Regions from separate parts of the Methylobacterium sp. EM32 genome, predicted to be linked through region 1. Evidence: riboswitches for the same ligand, from Rfam matches in the RefSeq annotation. Region 1 holds a riboswitch; each other region holds the start of a gene.
The links. A riboswitch is a leader RNA that binds a small molecule or an ion and turns the genes downstream of it on or off. The one in region 1 is predicted to bind thiamine pyrophosphate.

Region 1 (2,260 bases):
CATACGTATCGTATGTCGAAACGGGTGGGGGTCGGGGTGGCCGGGCGACGCGCGCAGATGATGGAGGAGACGAAGGGCAAGCTGCTTCGGACGGCCAGGGCGGCCTTCGCCGAGAAGGGCTTCGCCGCCGCCTCGATGGACGAGCTGACCGGGGCGGCCGGGCTGACGCGGGGCGCGCTCTATCACCATTTCGGCGACAAGAAGGGCCTGCTCCAGGCGGTGATCGAGCAGATCGACGCCGAGATGGCAGCTCGCCTGCGCGCCATCGGCGAGCGGGCCTCCGATCCGTGGCGCGGCCTCCTCGACGAGTACCGGGCCTATATCGAGATGGCGCTGGAGCCGGAGATCCAGCGCATCCTGCTCCTCGACGGCCCGGCTTTCCTCGGCGATCCGTCGCTGTGGCCGAGCCAGAATGCCTGCCTCGCCGAGACCACGCGGCGCATCCGTGACCTTGTCGCCGCCGGGGCGATCCCCCCGGTGGACGCGGAGGCGGCCGCCCGCCTCCTCAACGGCGCCTCGCTGCACGCGGCGTTGTGGGTCGCGGCGTCGCGGGAGCCTGAGGCGACCTTGGCCAAGGCGCTCGAGGCGTTCGGGCGGCTGGCGGAGGGGTTGGCGCGGGCTTGAGCGCTCGTCGCCGGGTCCGTGGCAGTACCCTCCGCCTCATCTCACGGACAGACGAACACCCACGACCCTTTCCCGGACGACTGGAACGAAGTGGAAGGAGATCCGAGATCCAGCGCGAAACGTCGCGAAGCGTCTGCTTGCCTGCAACGGTGCAAGATTCAGAGCCGCTTCGCGGCGAGTCTTACAGCTGGATCCCGGATCTCCTTCCGCTGTCGCTCCAGTCGTCCGGGAAAGGGTGTGGGTTACGATGAAGCGTCGATGCGCCGAGACGTGCGGCCATCCGTGTTGGCTATCGAGCCCAACTTGACACCCGCCCCCGCACCCCCCACTCTCCCCGGCTCCCAGGGGGGCCTCGCGAGGAGGCTGAGATTCCGCCGGTCCGGCTCCGTCCGGGCGCCGCGGTGACCCTATGAACCTGATCCGGGTCATGCCGGCGTAGGGATGCGGGATCGGCGAGGGCTCCAAGGCCGTCACAGCCGTCTTTTCGCGCATGATCTCCGCCGGACTGGCCGTCGCCCGGGATGGGCGCGAGGTGGCCGTGATGTCGCAAGCGGAGATTGTCGGGGCGCTCCTCGACTTCATCGGACGCCCAGGCGCGACCGAGGCCGAGTTCGAGGCTCTGGCCCTGCGGGTCTTCGCCTACCAGTTCGCCCATAACGCGCCCTACCGGCGCTTCGCGCAACAGCGCGGGCGCACGCCGCTGACGGTGCGGCGCTGGCGCGACATCCCGGCGGTGCCGATCAAGGCATTCAAGGACCTGACCCTGAGCTGCTGCCCGCCCGACGAAGCGGAGCGGGTGTTCATGACGAGCGGCACGACCGGCAGCGGGCGCGGCCGCAGCTACCATCCGACGCTCCAAGTCTACGACGCCTCGATGCTCGCGGGCTTCGCCGCCCGGATCATGCGCGGGCGGGAGAAGATCCGGATGGGGATCCTGTTCCCGGACGAGGCGGCTTTGCCGAATTCCTCCCTCGCCCACTACCTGGCGCTGGCGAAGGACACCTTCGGCACGGAAGGCAGCGCGGTCTTCGTCGGTCCCGGCGGGCTCGACCTCGACGCGCTGCTGGCAATGCTGGCGCAGGCCGAATCCACGGGCGAGCCGGTCGCGCTCCTCGGCGCTACCTACGCCTTCGTGCCGGTGATGGACGCGCTCGACGAGCAGGGCCGCCGCTTCGCCCTGCCGGCGGGCAGCTTTCTCTTCGACACCGGCGGCTTCAAGGGCCAGTCGCGCGAGATCGAGCCGGACGCGTTCTACGACGGGCTCTCGCAGGCCTTCGGGGTCCCGCGGAGCGAGTGCCTCAACATGTACGGCATGACCGAGCTGAGCACCCAGTTCTACGACGACGGCAACGCGGTCTGTCCGCCGGTGAAGTCCGGCCCGCACTGGATCCGCAGCCGCGTCGTCGATCCGCTGACCGGCCAGGACCTGCCCGAGGGCGAGACCGGCGTGCTGGTCCACCACGACCTCGCCCATTTCAACTCGGTCTCGGCGATCCTGACCGAGGATGCCGGGGTGATCGCGCCGGGCGGCTTCCGGCTGCTCGGCCGGGTCGAGGGCTCCGCCTCGCGCGGCTGCTCGGTCGCGGTGGCCGAGTTCCTGGCCGCCGCGCAGGGATGAGCATTCTGGAGCAGGCCG
Region 2 (2,260 bases), on a different contig from region 1:
CCGGGATAGGTCGAACGGCGCGGCCACCGGCAGCGTCTCGCCGCGCAGGATCAGGGTTGCGACGGCCTCGGCGGTGACCGGGGCCAGGAGGTAGCCGTTGCGGTGATGGCCGGCGGCCAGCACCAGGCCGGGCCGGGCCTCGCCGAGAATCGGGGCGTCATCGTCGGAGGTCGGGCGGAAGCCGCTCCAGATGCCCGTGACCCGCATCTCCTCGACCCCCGGCAGCGCCCGGCGGGCGCCCTCCAGCAGGGCGTAGAGGCCGCCGCCGGTGAGGTGCGGGTCGAAGCCGGTCTCCTCGACGGTGGCGCCGACGATGAGCGAGCCGTCGCCCTTCGGCGCCATGTGGACCTGCTCGGTCCAGACCACGTGGGTGAGGAGCCCGCTGCGCGGCGTCATCTGCAGCGCCATCGACTGGCCCTTGAGCGGGCGCACCGGCAGGGCGAGGTCGGGCACCAGACTCCCCTCCCCGGCCCAGGCGCCGGAGGCGAGCACGACGGTACCGGCCGTCAAAGAACCGGCGGAGGTCTCGACGCCGGTGACCCGGCCGCCCTCGCGGATGAGCGCGGTAACCGCGGTCTCCTCGACGAGGCGCCCACCGGCCGCGCGCAACGCCCGGCGCAGGGCGGTCATCACACGGGCGGGATCGACCTGATGATCGTCGGCGCAGAAGATCCCGGCGGTGACGGTGGGACGCAGGCCCGGCTCGCGGGCGCGGATGGCGGGGCCGGACAGCCACTCGACGGACAGACCGTCGCGGCGCTGCAACTCGTGGCGAAAGCGCAGCCGCTCGACCTCGTCGCGGCCGAGCGCGATCACCAGTGTGCCCTCGCGACGGTAGTCGATGGAGAGACCCGACTCGGCCTCCAGCTCGTCGCGGAATGGATGCCAGAGCCGCTGGCTTTCGAGGCAGAGCGGCGAGAGAGCCTCGCCCCCGGGCTCGTGCTCGGCGGCCGCCGCCAGCATGCCGGTGGCGGCGAGGCTGGCGCCGTCGCCGGCGCGGCCGCGCTCGATCACCGCGACGGAGAGACCCGCGCGCGCCAGGCGCCACGCGACCGACAGGCCGATCAGCCCGGCGCCGATCACCGCGACGTCGGCTCGTCCAGGCAACCGGTCACTCTCCGGGCTCGGGCTCGGTCCGCCCCGCCGTCCGATCGTCTGCGCGTGCACCCTCGTCTCCACGGTGGCCCGAAGAGAATGGACTGCGCCCGGTGGCCGGATGATGCGCGCGGATCCACGAGGACCCTGTCCAATCCCTACGCCGGTATGAGCCGGATCAGGTTCGAAGGATTTCCGCGCTGACCGTGCCGTGAAGGGCGGTCCAGCGGTGTCTCAGCCCCTTGTCGGGGATCTCCCTGGAACACCCGCTATCTGGCGAGGGACGGGCCCGCCGTCAACCGGTCTCCAACCGCGCCTCGACCCCGCTTCAGCCGCCCTTGCCCGGACGGTAGATCGCCATCTCCTCGGCGAAGCCGTCGAGAGGGTGGGTGCCGAGCAATTCGGGGTCGCCCCACAGGAAGTCGACGAAGGGCTTCGACATCAGCAGCGGCTCGGACAGGACCTTGTTGAGCTTGGCGAGCCGACTGGCCAGGTTCACGTCGCGGCCGATCACCGTGAAATCGAGGCGCGCGCCCGAGCCGACATTGCCGTAGGCCGCCTCGCCGTGATGGAGCGCGATGCCGACCTCGATGCGGGTGGGGAAGCGCCCGGCGCGGTTGGCCTCCTCGACGCGGCGGAGCGCGGCCTGCGCCGCCGAGAGGGCGCCTTGCGCCGCGCCGCCGAGATCGTCGCCGCTCTCGCGGAAGATCGCCAGCAGGCCGTCGCCCATGTATTTCAGCACCTCGCCGCCCTCGCTCTCGATCGGCGGCACCAGGCAGTCGAAATAGGTGTTCAGGAGTTCCACCGAGGCCTCGGGCGGCAGCGCGTCGGTGAGGCGGGTATAGCCGCGCATGTCGGCGAACAGGATCGCCGAGCGGATCCGCTCGACCTGGCCGCGGCGGATGAAGCCGGCGAGGATCGCCTGGTGCGGCCCGTCGCCGACATAGACCCGCAAGACGTGGTCGAGCCGGGCGTTGAGGCCGCGCATCTCCATCACCGCCGACAGGGTCGGCACGATGAAGCGCAGGATGGCCAGGTCGTCGTCGCCGAATCCGCGCGGATCGCGGGTCGCGAAGGTGACGCCGTTCTTGGTGCCGTTGGTGAAGAACAGCGGCACGGTGATGTAATGGGTGTAGCCCGCCGCCTTCAGCTCCGGGACGATGCT
Region 3 (2,260 bases), on a different contig from region 1:
AGGCGAGGCGCCCGACCTCCGGCGCGGCGCGCGGGCGCACCGGATCGTCCGGCCGGACCGAGAGAGCGGGTTCGGTGTTGGGGCGGGCGGACATCGGCGTCTCCACGAGGCTGGCCCCAGGCTCGCAGGGAGACGTAAAGATCGGCGCATGGCCGGCGTGTTGAATCGCGCGAGGATGCGCAATGATCGATTTACTGTCCTGAGCGGCTTCCACCTGGCGTGGTCTGGGTCTGAGCGCTTATTCGGCTCTCACGGCGATTCTGAAGCCTTCCGTGTCATTCCGGGGCCGCGCAGCGGAGCCCGGAATCCAGAACCGCAGGTGGCTTAGAATAGAGACGGACAGCGTCCCGTCTCGTTCTGCATCAACTGAGTGTCTGGATTCCGGGCTCCGCTTCGCGGCCCCGGAATGACGATGGAGCTTGCACCATCCGTCGCGGGACGCAGACGCGTTCTCACCCGCCGAAAGAAGTCTGCTACCGGTAGCTCCGCTTCGACTCCCGCCGCGTCCGGGTCATGCGCGTCGCGGTGTGAAAATCGTCCGGCTTGGTGCGGACCCAGTCGAGGAAGCGGGCGATCTCCGGCTCGGCCCGCAGGCTCTCGACGTCGCTGAGGCGGCGCGCCAGTTCGGCCTCGCTGTGGCGGGCATGGATCGCCGAGTGGCAGATCTGGTGCAACTGCACCGTCTCGCCATGGGTACCGCCCTTCAGCTTCGGCGTCAGGTGGTGCTTGCTCTGGCGGGCGTCGCGCGGGATCGGCCGCTCGCAGAGCGGGCAGATCGTCGGTTCGCGCGTGGCCGGGCCGTGGGTGGAGGGGTCGTCGTCGCGCCAGCGCCGATCACGGCGTCCCAAGGCAAGCTCCTGAGCGGTGAGGATTGTCCTCCGTATCTGGGTCGCGGCGTCCGGGCGTTTCAAGATCGGGGCCGTGATGCCGCAGCGCTCTCCTCACGACCCCTGATTGACAAACCCCGCCCCCCACCCGACAGTCCCCCTCGTTACCGAGGGGAGCCCCGCCATCTGGGGCTGAGATTGGACGAGCGTGCGTCCTGACCCTTGAACCTGATCCGGTTCGTACCGGCGGAGGGACGGGAACCTGCCATGATCGACGTGACCCGTGCGTCCTCGCGCCTCGAGGCCGGATCGTCTCCCCGGGAGAGATCCATGAACGCACCCATCCTCGCCGCAGGATCGCCGACGCGCGTCACCACCGGGCCGGTCACCGGCTCGGCCAAGGCCTATGCCTCGCCGAGGGACCGTCCCGATCTCCGCGTGCCCTACCGCGCCATCGCGCTCTCCGATCCGGGCGAGGCCCCGGTGCGGGTCTACGACCCCTCCGGCCCCTACACAGAGGCGGATGCGCGCATCGACCTCGCGGCCGGCCTGCCCGAGATCCGCAAGTCCTGGATCGAAGGCCGCAGCTACGCGCCGGTCGCCCCCCGGGCGGTCAGGCCGGAGGACAATGGATTCGCGAGCGAGGACAGGCTGGTGGCGCCGTGCCCGGCCGCCCGCACCATCCGCCGGGGCGCACCCGGCGAGCGCGTCACGCAATATGAGTTCGCCCGCGCCGGGATTGTCACCGAGGAGATGATCTACGTAGCCCACCGGGAGAACCTGTGCCGCGAGGCGATGCTGGCGGGCGCCGAGGCGAAGCTCGCCGACGGCGAGAGCTTCGGCGCGGCGATTCCGCCCTTCATCACCCCGGACTTCGTGCGCGACGAGGTGGCGCGCGGGCGGGCGATCATCCCGGCCAACATCAACCACACCGAGCTCGAGCCGATGGCGATCGGCCGCAACTTCCTCGTCAAGGTCAACGCCAATATCGGCAATTCGGCCGTGACCTCCTCGGCGGCGGACGAGGTCGAGAAGATGGTGTGGGCGATCCGCTGGGGCGCCGACACGGTGATGGACCTGTCGACCGGCCGCAACATCCACAACATCCGCGGCTGGATCCTGCGCAACGCCCCCGTGCCGATCGGCACGGTGCCGATCTACCAGGCGCTGGAGAAGGTCGGCGGCGATCCGCTGAAGCTCGACTGGGCGGTGTTCAAGGACACCCTGATCGAGCAGGCCGAGCAGGGGGTGGACTACTTCACCATCCATGCCGGCGTCCGCCTCGCCCACGTGCCGCTCACGGCGCGCCGCGTCACCGGCATCGTCTCGCGCGGCGGCTCGATCATGGCGCGCTGGTGCCTCGCCGGGCACCGGGAATCGTTCCTCTACGAGCGGTTCGAGGAGATCTGCGACATCTGCCGGGCCTACGACGT

Region 2: it holds a riboswitch for thiamine pyrophosphate, as region 1 does, so the genes downstream of both, thiO (glycine oxidase ThiO) here and ABZT49_RS05555 (hypothetical protein) in region 1, are expected to answer to the same signal.
Region 3: it holds a riboswitch for thiamine pyrophosphate, as region 1 does, so the genes downstream of both, thiC (phosphomethylpyrimidine synthase ThiC) here and ABZT49_RS05555 (hypothetical protein) in region 1, are expected to answer to the same signal.

Annotation. Positions count from the first base shown of each region.
Region 1 covers NZ_JBEXZS010000037.1:32,223-34,482, forward strand. The annotation lists gene ABZT49_RS05550 (TetR/AcrR family transcriptional regulator) at 37-624, shown strand; TPP riboswitch at 966-1,068, shown strand; gene ABZT49_RS05555 (hypothetical protein) at 1,115-2,242, shown strand; gene ABZT49_RS05560 (acyl-CoA reductase) at 2,239-2,260, shown strand, end outside.
Region 2 covers NZ_JBEXZS010000172.1:28,078-30,337, reverse strand. The annotation lists gene thiO (glycine oxidase ThiO) at 1-1,179, opposite strand, end outside; TPP riboswitch at 1,233-1,363, opposite strand; gene ABZT49_RS22575 (adenylate/guanylate cyclase domain-containing protein) at 1,424-2,260, opposite strand, start outside.
Region 3 covers NZ_JBEXZS010000270.1:12,938-15,197, reverse strand. The annotation lists gene ABZT49_RS33650 (acyltransferase family protein) at 1-94, opposite strand, end outside; gene ABZT49_RS33645 (restriction endonuclease) at 474-848, opposite strand; TPP riboswitch at 988-1,099, shown strand; gene thiC (phosphomethylpyrimidine synthase ThiC) at 1,158-2,260, shown strand, end outside.